Regions from separate parts of the Micromonospora sp. NPDC003776 genome, predicted to be linked through region 1. Evidence: riboswitches for the same ligand, from Rfam matches in the RefSeq annotation. Region 1 holds a riboswitch; the other holds the start of a gene.

Evidence for each region. A riboswitch is a leader RNA that binds a small molecule or an ion and turns the genes downstream of it on or off. The one in region 1 is predicted to bind cyclic di-AMP.
Region 2: it holds a riboswitch for cyclic di-AMP, as region 1 does, so the genes downstream of both, ACWEVO_RS03665 (C40 family peptidase) here and ACWEVO_RS11390 (coiled-coil domain-containing protein) in region 1, are expected to answer to the same signal.

The regions. Positions count from the first base shown of each region.
Region 1 covers NZ_JBSGJR010000096.1:4,446-14,392, reverse strand. The annotation lists gene ACWEVO_RS11405 (1-phosphofructokinase family hexose kinase) at 1-460, opposite strand, end outside; gene ACWEVO_RS11400 (SRPBCC family protein) at 595-1,083, shown strand; gene ACWEVO_RS11395 (hypothetical protein) at 1,089-1,601, opposite strand; gene ACWEVO_RS11390 (coiled-coil domain-containing protein) at 1,709-2,776, opposite strand; cyclic di-AMP (ydaO/yuaA leader) riboswitch at 2,782-2,913, opposite strand; gene ACWEVO_RS11385 (cation diffusion facilitator family transporter) at 3,058-3,972, opposite strand; gene ACWEVO_RS11380 (HelD family protein) at 4,026-6,149, opposite strand; gene ACWEVO_RS11375 (alpha/beta fold hydrolase) at 6,510-7,454, opposite strand; partial or broken gene ACWEVO_RS11370 (carbonic anhydrase) at 7,605-7,985, shown strand; partial or broken gene ACWEVO_RS11365 (metal ABC transporter permease) at 7,980-8,618, opposite strand; gene ACWEVO_RS11360 (metal ABC transporter ATP-binding protein) at 8,620-9,381, opposite strand; gene ACWEVO_RS11355 (metal ABC transporter substrate-binding protein) at 9,378-9,947, opposite strand, start outside.
Region 2 covers NZ_JBSGJR010000020.1:7,823-14,697, forward strand. The annotation lists gene ACWEVO_RS03650 (LysR family transcriptional regulator) at 1-565, shown strand, start outside; gene ACWEVO_RS03655 (aldo/keto reductase family oxidoreductase) at 673-1,536, shown strand; gene ACWEVO_RS03660 (Rieske 2Fe-2S domain-containing protein) at 1,637-2,503, shown strand; gene ACWEVO_RS03665 (C40 family peptidase) at 2,529-3,614, opposite strand; cyclic di-AMP (ydaO/yuaA leader) riboswitch at 3,652-3,783, opposite strand; gene ACWEVO_RS03670 (FtsX-like permease family protein) at 4,000-6,471, opposite strand; gene ACWEVO_RS03675 (ABC transporter ATP-binding protein) at 6,468-6,875, opposite strand, start outside.

The DNA.
Region 1 (9,947 bases):
CGCCCAGGTCGGCGGCGAACCGCCGGTAGAGGTCGGCCGGCACCAGCTCGGGATGGCTCGGCCCGCTCAGCACGCTGACCGGGGCCTGCAGGCCCTCGCCGAGGGTGAGGTTGTAGAGCTCGTCCAGCTCGTGCCGGCTCAGCGGGTGGCCGGTCACGTCCACGATCTCCCGGCGGCTGCCGTCCCGCCGGTCGTGCACGTACCCGCCGCTGCCGCCGGAGTCGCGGACCACCACCCGGAGCTGGACCCCCTCGCTGACCAGCAGCGGCTCCAGCACCTGGCCGATCTCGCCGCCGAGGCTGGTGCAGAGCGTCACCGGCACGCCGAGGGAGAGGATCATCCGGGCCTGCCACACCCCCTGCCCGCCGGGATGCAGGTGCAGCTCGGGGTGGTCGGCCGGCTGGTCGACGGTGACCGTGAGCCGGGGCGTCGGGGCGAAGACCATCACGTGCGCGCTCATCCGGCGTACCCCTGCATGCCCGGCCTCCTCGTCGCGCGGTCCCCGGCGTGCCGGGATTCCCGGCCGGTCCCGGGTCATGCCGGAGGGTCAGGGACCTTCGGCCGTTGCCACGCCGGCCCCGGTACGGGACTATCGTGCGAACCGTCGACCGCGAGGGGAGTCCGGGGTTGCTCAGCAGCGACAGCTTCAGCTACACCGTGCAGGCCCGCTGCACCCGGGCGGAAGCGTCCGCCCTGCTCAGCGACCTGTCCCGGCAGGGCGAGCTGCATCCGCTGATCGTCCGGGTGCGCGAGCTGCCGCCGCGACCCGGCGCCTTGGCCAGCTACGCGATCACCGACCGGCTGGAGCTGGGCCCGCTGCACTTCCCGGTCACCTACCAGGCGGACGTGCTGATCGCGAACGAGGACGAGGTGGTGACGGTGGCCCGGCAGCAGCCGGCCACCACGGTGCGCAACCACACCCGGCTGCGCGACGAGCCCGACGGCGTGGTGCGGATCGACGTGGAGATCACGCTGTCCGCCCCGGCGCCCCTGTTCGGGTACGCCTTCCGGCAGGCCCGCGCCGCCCACCTCGGGCTGGCCAGCCGGCTCGGCGCCAGGCTGGAGCAGGGGCGCGCCGTCTGACAGCCTCAGCCGCCCCGGCCGGCCGGCACCGCCCGCCGGCCCGCCGGCACGGCCGCCCGCCGCAGCCGCCCCCACGGCTTGTACGTGGACAGCACGGTGGCGATCAGCAGCAGCGTGGTGGAGACGCTCGGCGCGACCACCAGGTCCACCCGCAGGTGGGCGTCGGCCGCCGCGCCCAGCTCGCCGAGGTGCCGGATCCGGGGGGTCAGCAGCAGGAGCACCAGCCCGAGCATGACGGTGGTGATGCCGAACTTGACCAGCACCCAGCGCCAGCGCAGCAGGCCCCAGGGAGTGAGCAGCGCGCTGGCCACCCCGACCAGCCACACCGCCACGCTCAGCGGCGCGAACAGCCAGGTCACCAGCAGACCCGCGGTCGGGTAGACCACCTCCGGGTCGGCCCCGCGCAGCCCGGCGATGCCCAGCGTGAGCAGCACCAGGTCCACGCCGAGCCAGCCCAGCGAGGTGACCAGGTGCAGGGTCAGCAGGGTCTTGCGCGCGGGCGGGGAGAGTCGGCTCATGCTGCCGATCCTGCGCGGAGCAGCCGGCGGCGTCGTGGGGCCGGGAACGACATCCGGCGTACGTCGGCGGACGTAGGGTGGCCCGCCGGTGGCGGGCCACCCCGGGCTCAGTAGACCGACAGGTGCACGTGGTTGGTGTGGTCGCTGGACGGGTCGCCGTTGCCGCCGCTGTACGCCTTCCACCCGCTGCTGGGCAGCCAGATCTGCTTGTACCAGATCACGTAGAGCACGGCGAGCGCGTCCGAGTTGCGGATGAAGTACGCCGCGAGGTTGTTGCCGTACGTCTTGTCGCCGCCGGTGGCCACGCCGCCGAAGCCGTCCTTCTGGGCGGCGAAGTCGCAGGCCCGCCCCTTCGGGTGCTCACCCGACCCGCTGGGTCGGTAGCAGGAGACGTACCGGGTGAACCCGGCGGCCTTGGCCTGCTGGAGGGCGTGCAGCGTGCGCGGGGTGATGCAGCCGTCGGCGGGCGTCGGGTCGTTGACGCTGCACGACTCCGGCGGCCAGGAGCCGTCGGGGTTGCGCTTCGCCGGGGTGGCGTTCGCGGTGGAGGTGCCCCGGGTGCCGCTGCCGTCCGAGGTGGCCGCCCGCTTGTTGGCCACCTCCAGCGCCTGCTCGGCCTGCTGCTTGCGCTTGGCCATCACCGCGACCTGCTTGCGCTGCTCCTGGATCTCGGCGTTCAGCGCGGCCTGGGTACGGGTGGCCTGGTCCCGGGTGTCGAGCAGCTCGCGAAGCGCCCGGTCCTCGTTGGCGGCGACCTGCGACAGCGCGGCGGCCCGGTCGAGGAAGCCCTCCGGGCTGGTGCTGCCGAGCAGCGCCGAGGCGGTGCCGAGCCGGCCGCTGCGGTACGCCACCGCCGCGATCTCGCCGACCTTGGCGTCGCGGCTGCCCAGCTCGGCGTTGATGGTGGTGAGCTGGGCGGCGAGCTGCTTCTGCCGGGTGACCGAGCGGTTCAGCGCGGTCCGCGCGTCCAGCCAGCCCTTGCTGGCCGCGTCGAGCTGGGCGCGCAGGGCCGCCGTGCCGCCCTCGTCGTCGCCGGGCGCGGCGGCGAGCAGGCCGGTCGGGGAAGCCGCCGAGGCGGGGGAGACCGGCAGGGCCGCGACGCCGAGGGCGAGCGTCGCGACGAGCAGGGCCGCCAACCGGGCGGCCGTCCGTCGTACAGGTGCCACTGATGGCATTCAGGTGTCCTTCCGTCAACCGCCGACCGGGTTAGCTGACGGGTTCGGGACGGAAGATCCCTACCGCTGACGCGGATGCACCCCAGGTACGTGGTTCCCCGGCTCGCCGGGCTCCGGCGATTAGGCGACGGCCGCCCCCGGGCGCCGATGGGCGCCGCCCGGCGGAGGCCGCGACCGAGCCTACCGGCGGTCCGCCGAGCCGGCCCGCGTCCGGGGTCGGCCGGCCGGCGTCAAAACCGGCATAAGTGCACAATAACCACTTGAATTTAAGATTGTCCTAATTACCACTCGACCGGACCGCAGGCGCCGGCGGACGCTCCGGGTTCGATCTGCAACGTGGCGTGATCGATGTGGAAGTCCTCCCGCAGCGCCGCCCGGGCCGCGGCGAGCACGTCGCCGACCTCGGCGCCGGGGGCCGTGGTCAGGTGCGCCGAGGCCACCTCCATGCCGGAGGTGAGGGTCCACACGTGCAGGTCGTGCACCTCGGCGACGCCGGGCACCGCGGCCAGCCGGTCGTGCACCGCGGTCACCTGGAGATGCTCGGGAGCGGCCTGCACCAGGATCCGTACCGCGGCCCGGCCGAGCCGCCAGGTGCGCGGCAGGATGAACAGCCCGATCGCGACCGCGACCAGCGGGTCCGCCCACCACCAGTCGGTCACCGCGATGACCAGGGCGGCGCCGATCACGCCGAGCGAGCCGAGCAGGTCGCCGAGCACCTCCAGGTACGCCCCGCGCAGGTTGATGCTCTCCTCCGCCCCGGCGCGCAGCAGCGCGAAGGCGGCGAGGTTGGCGAGCAGGCCGAGCACCGCGACGGCGAGCATCGGCCCGGCGAGGACCTCCGGCGGCTCGCCGAACCGGCGGACCGCCTCGACCAGCACGTAGACCGCGACCACGCCGAGCAGCACCGCGTTGGCCAGGGCGGCCAGCACCTCCAGCCGGTAGAGCCCGAAGGTGCGCTGCGGGTCGGTGTCGGCCCGGCGGGTGGCGCTGATCGCCGCGAGGGCCATCCCGATGCCGAGCACGTCGGTGAACATGTGCCCGGCGTCGGAGAGCAGGGCCAGCGAGCCGGTGCCGAACGCGGCCACCGCCTCCACCACCATCAGGGCGGTGAGCAGGCCGAACGCGGCCCAGAGTCGACCACGGTGGCGCTGTGCGGCGTTGGTCACCGCACCGCTGTGGTCATGACCCGCGCCCACGCCCACACCCTCTCGTCCGTCGCCCCGGCCCGACTCAATCTATGCTCACATCGCTATGTGTGCAAATGAACGTCGAGCGTGGTGAGGCGCTGGGTGGCCCGGGAGAGCGCCACGTAGAGCGTCCGGACCCCGGAGCCCGGGTCGGCCCGGATCTCGCTCGGCGCGACCAGCGCCACCCCGTCGTACTCCATGCCCTTGGCCTGGAGGCTGGTCACCACCTGGAGCCGGCTGCCGCCCAGCTCGCCGAGCCAGCCGGCCACCTCGTCCCGGCGGGGCACCGGGGTGATCACGCCGACCGTGCCCTCGACCTCGGCCAGCAGGGCGCGGACCGCCGCCACGGTGGCCGGGGCCAGCTCGGCGGCGGGCACCGCCAGCTCGACCGGCTCGACACCGGTGGAGCGGACCGCGGTGGGCAGCGGCAGGTCCGGGTAGAGCCGGCGGATCTCCGCCGCCGCCACGGCGAAGATCTCCGCCGAGTTCCGGTAGTTGGTGGTCAGCTCGTAGCGGTACCGGCGGCGGCGTCCCAGCGCCTGGTCGCGGGCCCGGGTCAGCTCCTGCGGGTCGCCGGTCCAGGCGGTCTGCGCCGGGTCGCCGACCACCGTCCAGGAGGCCAGCCGGCCCCGCCGGCCGATCATCCGCCACTGCATCGGCGACACGTCCTGGGACTCGTCGACCACCACGTGGGCGTAGTCGCGGTAGTCCTCCGGCCGCTCCCGGGCGGCCGCCCGGGCGGCCCGCTGCCGGTCGGCGTACGTGCTCAGCTCGCGGACGCCCCCGGCGAGCTGGAACGGGTCGCGCTTCGGCCGCCGTCGCTGGACCGGCTTGCCCAGCAGCGCGTCCAACTCGTCCAGCAGCGCCACGTCGGCGATGGTCGGCCCCTCGCCGTCCAGGCTCCGGTACGCCTCGGTCAGCAGCCGGATCTCCGCCCCGGACAGCACCCCGTCGGCGTACCGGCGCAGCCGATCGGGGCGGGCCAGCCAGCCGAGCACGTGCCGGGGGTGCAGCCGCGGCCACCACGCCTTCAGGAACTCCCGGAACTCCGGGCGCTCGATGATCTCGTCCTCGAAGGCGGGCTGCTCCGGCAGCCGGCCCACCCGCAGCGTCCGGGCCTGCGCGTACAACGCCGCGAGGACGGCGTCGAAGCCCGCCCGGCGCACCTCGTTGCGCCGCGCCCCGCGGGGCAGCGCCTGGTCCCGGATCGCGTCCAGCTCGGCCCGCTCCAGCCGGAGCAGCTCACCCCGGTAGAGCAGGCGCAGCTCGGTCGGGGCGTCCGGCACCGCGTCCCGGACCGCGCGCTCCAGCACCCGGCGCATCCGTAGCGAACCCTTCACCGCCGCCACCTCGGGCGGATCGGTGCGGGTCGCCGACACGCCGGGGAAGAGCGAGCCGAGCGAGTGCAGGGTCGCGGTCTCCTCGCCGAGGGAGGGCAGCACCGAGGCGATGTACTCGACGAACACCCCGGACGGGCCGACCACCAGGATGCCGCCGCCCGCGTACCGGGACCGGTCCGAGTAGAGCAGGTACGCGGCGCGGTGCAGGGCCACCGCCGTCTTGCCGGTGCCCGGGCCGCCGGAGACGATCGTGACCCCGTTGCCGGGGGAGCGGATCGCCTCGTCCTGCTCGCGCTGGATGGTGGCGACGATGTCCCGCATGCCCCGCCCGGTCGCCCGGGACAGGGTGGCCAGCAGCGCCCCGTCGCCGACCACCGCCAGGTCCGGCGGCGCGGCCTCCGGGTCCAGCAGGTCGTCCTCGATCCGGGTCACCTTCTCGGCCGATGACTGGATCGTGCGCCGGCGTACCACGCCCATCGGCTCGGCCGGGGTGGCCTGGTAGAACGCGGCGGCGGCGGGCGCCCGCCAGTCCACCACCAACGTCTCGGCGTCCTCCCCGCGCACCCCGAGCCGGCCCACGTGCAACACCTGCCCGGTCCGCAGGTCGAGCCGGCCGAAGACCAGCCCCTCGTGCTCGGCGTCCAGCACGTGCCGGCGTTGGGCGGCGTGGAAGACCATCGCGTCCCGCTCCACCAGCGCGCCGAAGTTGCCCACCCGGGCCAGCCGGTAGCCCTCCCGCTCGGCCTCGGCGGCGGCGCGACGCAGCTCCGCGAGCCGGGCGTACACCCGGTCGAGGTGCCGCTGCTCGACGGCGATCTCCCGGTCCAGGGTGGTCTGGTCGCTCAACGCGGGGGCTCCTGATGGTCACGTGGCGGGCACGGCGGGCTGATAGAGGGTACGGGGCCGGCGTCCCGGCCCCTGTCGGGGCCATGCCGCCACCCGGCGTTCACCCCGTGCCGGTTGCCCGTTATCCGGCCGTTCCCACGCCTTGTCCTGCCTGGCGGCGGCCTGGCAGCCCGGCCGTTCAGCCACGCTCACCAGCCGCCTCCCGAGGTCGACACACCTCTCCACCCGCCTTTGCTCTGCTTCAGCGGACGCAACGGTGAAGCGCTCTCAGTGTTGCGTGGACTGAAGCAGAGCAAAGGTGCGGGGACGGGGTGCCGGGGGCGGCCGGTGACCTGCCCCACGCCGCCGGCCGCCACCGGATCAGGCGGCCGCCGGTCGCGCCGTCGCCCGGCCCCGGCAGCTGTCCGGGCCGGCCAGCACCCGCTCGACCACCGCGGCGAGGGCCGCGTTCACCTGGTCGGGGCGTTCCATCATGAGCATGTGCCCGGCGCCCGGGCAGACGGTCAGCTCGGTGGTGGGCAGCGCCGCGGCGATCGACTCGGCGCAGGGCGGCGGCGTGAGCCGGTCCCGGTCGCCGACCAGCGCGGCGGCCGGCAGGTCGCCGAGCGCCGCCAGGGTGTCCAGCCGGTGCTGGGCGCCGATCGAGGCGCGGAACCCGCCGATCGAGCGGAGCGAGGCGTGCGCCACCGCCGAGGTGACCAGCCGGATGTCCGCCGGGTCGCAGTGGTCGCCGAAGAGCATCCAGCGGATGCTCGGCCGCAACGCCCGCAGCAGCGCCCGCGGCGGCCGCCAGGCGCCGCACCGGGCCAGCACCCCGGCGCCGGTGGTCTCGGCGAGCCGGATCAGCCGGGCGATCCGTGGCGAGAGCCCGTACGCCGTGTGGGTGTGCCCCTCGGCGGTGGTCGAGACGAAGACCAGCCCGGCGGTACGGGCGGCGAAGTGTCCGGGGTGGCGGTGCGCGTACTCCATCACCGTCATCCCGCCCATGGAGTGCCCGACCAGCACGATCCGCCCGGCCGGGGCGATCTCGTCCAGCACCGCGGCCAGGTCGTCGCCGAGCTGGGCCAGGGTGGCGGTACGCAGGGCCATGCAGCTGGACCGGCCGTGGCCCCGGGCGTCGTAGGCCACCACCCGGACCCGGTCGCCGAACCGGCTCCGCAGGTCGGCGAGCTGGCGGTGCCAACTGCGCCCGTCCAGCGTCCAGCCGTGCAGCAGGATCGCGGTGACCTCGGCGTCGGCCGGTCCGGTGGCCTCGACGTGCAGGCGTACGCCGTCGGGAAGCCGTACCTCCAGGTGCTCCGGCATCGTGAACCTCCCCCGGGCCGGCCGGTGTCTGCTCACCGGCGTAACCCGGCGGTAACAACCGGCTACCCGTCATGACAACACGCCAACCATGGCGGTGAGAAGATTCGCAACCCGGCTCCGGGCGGTCGGATCGGTGACCACGCTGGAAGGATGCCGCCGTCCCGTCCCACCCGCGCCGCCCGGAGCCCGCGAGCCGCCCTCGCCGAGCTGCTGGCCGGCAACCGCCGCTTCGTCAGCGGTCAACCGGTGCACGGCCACGACGTCACCGCCGCCGCGGCGGTCGCCTCCGGTGACCAGCAGCCGTACGCCGTGGTGCTGGGCTGCATCGACTCGCGGGTCCCGCTGGAGGCGATCTTCGACCAGACCTTCGGGTCGATCTGCGTGATCCGCACCGGCGCGCACGTGCTGGACCGGGCGGTGCTCGGCTCCATCGAGTTCGTGGTCGGCCAGCTCGCGGTGCCGCTGGTGCTGGTGCTCGGGCACGAGCGCTGCGGCGCGGTCGGCTCGGCCGTGGCGGCGCTGCACACCGGGGGTCACCTGCTGCGCGGTCGCCACCGGCACCACCATCAGGGCGCTGATCAGCAGCACCCCGACGGCCCGCATGGCGATGGTCACCGTCACCGCGGTGGCCACCGCGAGCAGCAGGTTGAGCGCCCGGACCGGCAGGCCGGAGACCCGCGCGTACTCCTCGTCGTGGCAGACCGCGAAGAGCGCCGGGCGCAGCGCCAGCATGGTCACCAGGATCGCCACGCCGAGCACCAGGATGGTGGTCAGGTCGGCCGTCGAGGTCGTGGTCAGCGACCCGAAGAGGTACGAGTTGAGCGACGCGCTGCTGGCGTGGGAGAGCCCGACCAGCATCACGCCACCGGCGATGCCGCCGTAGAAGAGCAGCGCCAGGGCCAGGTCGCCGGAGGTACGCCCGCGCGCGCGGACCAGCTCGATGGCGATCGCGCCGAGCGCGGCCGCGAGCACCGCCACCAGCACGGGGGAGCGGTTGAGCAGCAGTCCGGCGCCGACGCCGGTGAGCGCCACGTGCCCGATACCGTCGCCGATCAGCGCCATCCGCCGCTGCACCAGGTAGATGCCGAGCGCCGGGGCGGCCAGCCCGATGACCAGCGCGCCGACCAGCGCGCGGAGCATGAAGTCGTACTGGAAGAGGTCCATGTCAGATGCTCCTCCACAGCCCGGCGGGCTCCTCGTCGCAGTGCGGGTGCACGTGTTCGTGATCCGGGTCGGCGTGGTGGCCGGCCGGCTCGGGCACCGGACCGTCGTGGCAGACGCCGCCCTGGTGGACGACGACCGCCCGGCTGATCAGGGGGCGCAGCGGGCCGAGTTCGTGGGCCACCAGCAGCACCGTGCCGCCGCCGGCGAGGAAGCCGTCCAGTGCCGCGGCGAACGCCTCCTGGCTGGCCGCGTCCACCCCGGCGGTCGGCTCGTCCAGCACCAGCAGCTCCGGCTGGCCGGCCAGGGCCCGGGCGATCAGGGTGCGCTGCTGCTGCCCGCCGGAGAGGGTGGCCACTGGATCCCCGGCCCGGTCGGCGAGCCCCACCGCGCGCAGCGCCGCGGCGACCGCCTCGCGGTCGGCCCGGCCCGGCTGGCGCAGCACGCCCCGGCGGGCCAGCCGCCCGGACGCCACCACCTCGCCCACCGTGGCCGGTACGCCGCTGCCCGCGCCGAGCCGCTGCGGGACGTACCCGATGCGGTGCCACTGGCGGAAGCGGCGCTGCGGGGTGCCGAAGAGGGTGACCGACCCGGCGCCCAGCGGGACCAGGCCCAGCACGGCGCGGATCAGGGTGGACTTGCCGGAGCCGTTGGCGCCGAGCACGGCGACCACCTCGCCGGCGGTGACGGTGAGTGAGACGTCCCGCAGCACGGGCCGGGCGTCGTAGCCGACGGCCGCGTGTGCGACCTGGATCACGGGTGTCATGAGCAGTCCAAGGCGGTGCGCAGGGTCTGGAGGTTGGTCCGCATCGCCGAGAGGTAGTCCCCCTCGGCCGGCGGGCCCTCGATCGGGTCGAGCACGGCCGTCGTGGCGCCGACCTCCCGGGCCACGGTCTCGGCGACCTTCGGGCTGACCAGCGTCTCGAAGAAGATGGTGGTGGCCCCGTGCTCGTGGGCCTCCTTCGCCACCTCGGCGAGGCGGCGTGGGGCGGGCTCGCCCTCCGGGGCGAGGCCGGTGATGCCGACCTGTTCGAGTTGGTAGCGGGCGGCGAGATAGCCGAAGGCGGTGTGGCTGGTCACCATCTCCCGCCGCTGGCAGGCGCGCAGGCCCTGGGCGTAGTCGGCGTCCAGGGCCGCCAGGTCGGCGCGGAGCGCCCCGGCCCGGGCGGCGTAGTCGGCGGCGTGGCCGGGGTCGGCCCTGCCCAGCCGATCGGCGAGCCGGTCGCCGATGGTGGCCAGCCGGGTGGGGTCGAGCCAGACGTGCGGATCCTTGCCCCCGTGCTCCGGGTGGCCGGCCTCGCCGTCGTGCTCGTGGTCGGCCGCCGCCGCGTC
Region 2 (6,875 bases), on a different contig from region 1:
GTTCGTGCCGCAGGCCGCCGCCGCCTTCGTCGCCGAGCACCCCGACATCGAACTGCGCTTCACCGAAGCCGAACCGCCCGACGCGGTCCGCCTGCTGCGCGCCGGCGAGGTCGACGTCGCCGTGCTGTTCGCCTACCCCGACACGCCCGACGACCCCGGGCTGCGCCGCATCCGCCTGCTGACCGAGCCGATCTACCTGGTCACGCCCCTGGACATGCCCGGTGACCGGTTGTCCGACCACGCCGCTCGGCGCTGGATCACCGGCTGCGAACGGTGCCGGGCCCATCTGGTGCACAGCTGCGCCGAAGCCGGTTTCCGGCCCGACATCGCCTTCACCACCGACGACTACCTCGCCGTCCAGGCGCTCGTCGCCGCCGGCCTCGGGGTCACCACCCTGCCCGGGCTGGCCCTGGCCGCGCAACGACACAGCCGGGTACGAGCAGTGCGGCTACCCGGCCCGGGCCGGCGGATCGACGCCGCCGTGTACGGGCAGCCGCCCGACCCACCCGCCACCGCCACCCTCCTGACCCACCTGACCGAAGCGGCCCGGAACGCACGGACCTGAACCCGGCTGCCAACGCTCGCGCAGCGGGCGCTTCCCGGCCCGGGAGGGTTTGGTGGTCCCGCCGGCGGGAAGCTTGCGGATTTGCGACAACAGCGAAAGGAAGCCGCATGACGTCGACCAGCCTGCCCGGCGGCACGTTCCGCATGGGGGAACTGACGGTCACCCGGATGGGGTACGGCGCGATGCAGTTGGCCGGCCCGCACGTCTTCGGCCCGCCGGCCGACCGGGACGCCGCCGTCGCCGTGCTGCGCGAGGCCGTCGAGCTGGGCATCAACCACATCGACACGGCCGACTTCTACGGCCCGTACGTCACCAACGAGATCATCCGGGAGGCGCTGTATCCCTATCCGGAGGATCTGCACATCGTGACCAAGGTCGGGGCGCTGCGGGACGCCGAGGGTAACTGGCCGCAGGCCCTCGCCCCGGAGCAGCTGCGCCAGGCCGTGCACGACAACCTGACTCGCCTCGGCCTCGACGTGCTCGACGTGGTGAACCTGCGCGTCGGCGGGTTCGACCGGCCCACCCCCGGATCCATCGAGGAGCCGTTCACGGTTCTGGCCGAGCTGCAGCAGCAGGGGCTGATCAAACATCTCGGGCTCAGCACGGTCAACGCCGATCAGATCGCCGAGGCGCAGTCCATCGGTTCGGTCGTGTGCGTGCAGAACTTCTACAACATCGCCAACCGGGACGACGATCCCCTCGTCGACTCGCTTGCGGCGCTGGGCATCGCCTACGTGCCCTACTTCCCGCTCGGCGGTTTCTCTCCGCTGCAGTCCGAAGAGCTGAACGCCGTCGCCGCCCGCCTCGGCGCCACTCCACTGGCGGTCGCGCTGGCGTGGCTGCTGCACCGGTCCCCGAACATCCTGCTCATCCCCGGCACCTCGTCCGTGGCGCACCTGCGCGAGAACGTAGCCGCCGCCGGACTGGCCCTGCCCGACGACGCGCTGAGCGAACTGAACAGCATCGACTGACCGGCTCGGCCGCGGCGAGCGCCGCTGTTGGGCACGTTCGCCGCTGCTCGGCTCCGACGGGAGCCGGGTTTCAGGGCCGGCGGGTGGGGTATGGCCGGCCATGCGTACGGCACTTCTGAACAAGCTGGAGCAGGCCTCCGCGCTGGACCGGGTGGGCGACCGGCTACAGCCCAGGGTGTGGTCGCTGCTGCGACCGCAACGGGTCAAGGATGCGCTGCACGGCGTGTGGCTGGGCCATCCGCTGCACCCGGCGCTGGTGCAGGTCCCGATGGGCGCGTGGATGAGCAGCGCCGTCCTCGACCTGATGCCGGGGCGGACGCGAGGGCAGGAGCACGCCGCTGCGACCCTCGTCGCGGTCGGCACGGCAAGCGCGCTGCCGGCCGCGCTGACCGGCGTCAACGACTGGTCGTGGCTCTGGCAGGAGGAACGCCGGGTCGGCCTGGTGCATGCTGCCACCAACACCCTGGCGGTGGCTCTCTACGCGAGCTCGCTCGCCGCACGCCTGCGCGGGCGGCACGGGCTCGGCCGCATCCTCGGTCTGTTCGGCCTGGCGACGGTGAGCGCGGGCGGTTATCTCGGCGGCCACCTCGTCTACAAGCAGACCGCGCAGGTCAACCAGGGCGCCCCGGACATGCACCGGGTCGAGTACGGGTGGCGCCGGGTGGCGGAGGTCGACTCCCTGCCCGAGGCCCAGTTGCTGGCCCGGCAGGTCGACAACGTGCCCGTCGTGGTCTACCGCGACGGCACCGACATCACCGTCCTGCTCGACCGCTGCGCCCACCAGAGCGGGCCGCTCGGGCAGGGCAAGGTGATCCAGGTCGACGGGCAACCCTGCGTCGTCTGCCCATGGCACGGCAGCACTTTCCAGTTGAAGGACGGAGAGGTGGTGCACGGCCCGGCGAGCACTGACCAGCAGGTGCTACCCACGCGGGTGACCGACGGCGTTCTGGAGGCCAGGCTGCCCTGACCGCCGGGGGAGGGGCGGCCACCGGTCAGCCGGGTCGGCGGGCGCCGCTGTACGGCATGTTCGCCAGCTGGGCCATGCGCACCACGTCCCCGGTGTGCGGGGCGTGGACGATCAGCCCGTTGCCGACGTAGATGCCCACGTGATGGTGGTCGGAGTAGAAGAAGACCAGGTCACCCGTACGAAGGTTGGCCTTGCTCACCGCCACGCCCGAGGTCCACTGGTCACCGGTGAAGTGGGCCAGGTGCACCCCGGCGGCGGCCCACGCGTACTGGGTCAGGCCGGAGCAGTCGAACGTGTCCGGGCCGTCGGCCGCCCACACGTACGGTTTGCCGATCTGCTTGCACGCCGTCTTCGCCGCGACGCCGCCGCTGCCGGTGATGGCGACGGCGGGACACTGCCCGCCGATGAACAGCGAACTGGTCGACGTGATCGGTGAGGTGCCGCTGGACGTGGTGGCCGACTTCGCGGCTGCGGCTCTGGCCGCCGCGGCCTCCGCCGCCGCCTTGGCCGCGTCCGCGGCGGCGATCTTCTTGCGCAGCGCGTCCAGCCGCGTGATCTCGGCGTCGATGGTCTTCTTGCGCGCCGCCAGTTGGGCCTGCTGGCGCTGCTGGATCGCGATCAGCGCGTCGATCTTCTCCTTGTCGGCGTGGTAGCTCGCCTGCTGGGTCGACAGGTGACTGATCTGTCGCTGCTCCGAATGGGCCACCTGATTCACCAGCGCGAGCTGGTCCCCCAGCTCGGTCGGCGGCGAGCCGGGGGTCAGCAGGGCGTTGAAGGTGGAAAGCGAGTTCTCCCGCTTGTAGTAGCCCGACACGATCTGCGTGACCCGGGTCCGGCTGACCTCCACCGACCTGCCCAGCGGCTCCAGCTGCCGGCTCAGTTCGGCCGATCTCCGCTGGTTTGCCGTCAGGTCGGTGCGGACCTTGTTGTACTGCTCGATGACGGGTTCGAGCTTCTCGAACGCCGCTTCGATCTGCTGCTGCACCTGCGCGGCCGACGGTGCGGCGTGGGCCTGGGCGGCCGGCGCGACGGCCACCATGGTGGCCGCGGCGACGGCGAGGATTCTGGCGAGCAGACGCGATCCGGCGGCCCGGGTGCGTACGCGTGGCAACGGCTGCGGCTCCTTCCATTCGAGGCCGACGCATCGCTGCGCCGACCTCGACCGCCTGCCGAGTTAGCTGACGGGTTCGGGCGTGGAAGGCGCCCTACCGCTGACGCGGATTCACCCCGGAAACGGTGGTTCCCCGGCTCGCCGTTGACGCCGACGGCGTCCGGTGATTCGGCGGTGGCCGCCCCGGGGACTCCAGGTGGAGACCGACGTCCGGAACGGACGCTGACCAACACTAGTGAGGACGGCCCGAAGAAATCAACGAGCCGATAATGCCAATTCACTGTGCGGTCGAATGGGCACATCGGGTGCCGGAAATGATGTCCACGTAAGACTCCGCTAATCGAATTCTCAACCGTTCCTAATATTGATCGTCAAACTGCGCGTGCTACTCCAGCCGGCGGCGGCCCATCGACGGCGGCTCCCGGCCGGCGAGCAGCCACCCGGCGATGGTGGCGAGCACCGGCAGCCCGACGACCGTCGCGGCCAGGTGCCCGACCGGCACGTCGGCGAGCGCCCCAAGGTCGCGGTGCAGCACGCTCACCAACCCGGCGTACGCGCCGACCAGCCCGAGCACGGCCCCGAGCAGTGCGAGCGCCCCCGCCGTCGTGGCGGTCAGGGTGCGCCGTACCCGCCGGGGCGCTCCGGTGGCGGCGAGGGTGCGCAGGTCGCCGGCGGCCTCGCCGCGGATGAGGCCGACGGTCATCGCGAGGATGCCGAGGGCGAGCAGCGCGCCGGCGGCGACGGCCCCGGTCCTCAGCGATGTGAGCGTGGCCCGCTCGTGGCGGGACTCGATGGTGAGGCCGGCGCTCACGGCCAAGTTCTGCGCGGTGGTCAGCTCCTGCGTGGTGAGCGGGTGGTCCGCGTCGAGGAGCCAGCCGACCCGCGCGGGCTGCCAGCCGTGGCGCGCCATCATGTGCGCGGTGACCAGCGAGTTCGGCATCGAGGAGTACCGGGGGTTCGGCAGCGCCTGGGTCTTCGGGTAGACGCGGCGTTCGGGGATGTTCACCAGTTCGAGGGCGCCGGTGCGGACGGTGAGCACATCGGTGTCGGCGGCGACCGCCGCGGGGTCCAGGTGGTTGCGCCCGAGCAGTTGCGGGGTGGCCACGTAAAGGGGGTACGACGCCATCTGCTGCCCGTCGGCGACCGGGGTGCCGATCTCGACGGCCGGATGCCCGGGTTGGCCGCCGTTCTGGCCCGGTTCGGTGTCCGCCGCGACCACCGCCATGTCCAGCGGGGTCACGGCGGGCGCGCCGAGGTTGCCGGCGATCGTGTCCAGCTGGGCCTGCAGGCCGGCCAGTTCCGCCGGGGTGCGTACCGGGATCACCGGGGCGGGGCGGCCGATGCGGACCAGCAGCTGGTTGTCGGCCAGGTTGCCCAGCCCGGCGGCCTGCCTGGCCTGGTGTTCGGCGGCGGCGGACCCGGCGACGACCGCCACGGAGATGCCCAGCGCGAGACTGATCGCGGCGAGCGCCGCGCCGGCCCGGGCCTGGTAGCGGACCAGGTCGGTCAACGCCAGCCGGACCGCCACCGGCAGCCTGCCGCGCGCCGCGGCCAGCAGCCGGATCGCCGCCGGGCCGAGCAGGAGCACCCCGACGGCCGTGGCGACGGTGCCCGCGCAGAGCAGCACCGGGTTCTTCCCGCCGGACAGCACCAGGCAGGTGACGCCGGCGGCGAGCAGGAGCGCGGCGACCATCGCGGTGCGCCGGGCCGGTCGGGGCCGCGGCGGCCGCGCCGACAGTGCGCTCATGATCGGCGTACGGGCGATGGCCCGCGCCGGCCACCACGCGGCGGCGGTGGCGGTCGCCACGGCCAGCACCATCTCCGCGCCGATCGTCGTCCACGGCAGGTCGAACCGGTCGATGCGGTGCCCGGCGGCCGTCTCCACCCGTCCGGCCACAGCCAGCCAGGCGGCGACGCCGATGGTGGTGCCGAGCACGGCCGCGACCGCGCCGACGACGGCGCCGTTGGCCAGCAGCACCAGCCGCAGGTGCCGGCGGGTGGCGCCCATCGCGGCGAGCATGCCGAGCTGCCGCAGCCGGCGTTGCGCCGCCACGACGAACCCGGCCGCCGCGACCAGCGACACCAGCAGCAGCCCGACGGTGGCCAGCGCCAGGGTGACGGCGGCGACCACCGTACGGCTCGTGCCGGGCCGCGACTCGCGCATCAGCGGACCGTCGATGGTGTTGCGGAACGCCTCCAGCGAATCCGTGGTCCCACCGACGAGAACGGTGACGGTCTGCGGCGGGTCGGCGGACGCCGGGTCCACGAGGGCGAACTCGTCGGTCAGGTCCTTGGGGTTCTCCACCACCCCGACGACCAGCCGGTCGTGACCGTCGAAGTGCAGCCGCCGGCCGAGCCCGGTCCGCAGCGTCCGCGCCACCGCGTCGGTGACGGCGATCTCGCCGGCGCCGGCCGGCAACCGGCCCTGCCGCACCGCCAGCATCGACGCGCCGTACGCGCCGCGCGGGTCCTGCGCCCGCACGTCGACCGGGTCGAACAGGCCGGGCACCTCCACGTACCGGTGGCCGATCGCGTCGATGGTGCCGAACCAGTTCCGGGCGGCGGCGAGCCGGGACTGCAGCTGGGCCGGGTCGCCGCCCTCGAACTGCAGGAGGTGGTCGGCGCGTCCGAACCGCGCGTCGCTCGTGGAGGCCATGTTGTAGGTCGCCGAGACGGCGAACGTGGCCCCGATGACGGCGACGGTGAGCAGCGCGAGGGTCAGCACCTGCTGGCGCCACTCGCGGCGGAACAGCCGTACCGCCCAGCGGATCACGGCCCGGCGGGCCGGCAGCCCACCGCCGGGGGCGCGGCGGGCCGCCGGCCGGGCGGCGGCCGGCGGGGTGGCGGTCGCGCTCACGGTGCCACGTCCCCGGCGAGCAGGGTGTCCGGGCCGGCCGATGGCGCGGTCTGGTCGACCACCCGGCCGTCGCGGAGGAACACCACCCGGTCGGCCCAGGACGCCAGTTGCGCGTCGTGGGTCACCAGCACCCCGGCGATCCCGCGCTTGCACGCCGCCCGCAGCATCCGCATGACCGCCTCACCGTTGCCGGAGTCCAGCGCGCCGGTCGGCTCGTCGGCGAGCAGCAGCCGCCGCTCGCCGACCACCGCGCGGGCGATCGCGACCCGCTGGCGTTCGCCGCCGGACAGGTCGTCGGGGAAGTGGCCGGCCCGCTCGGCCAGCCCCAACTCCTCCAGTACGCGCAGACCGGCGGCCCGGGCGGCCCGCGCGCCGAGTCCGTCGAGTTCGAGCGGCAGCGCCAC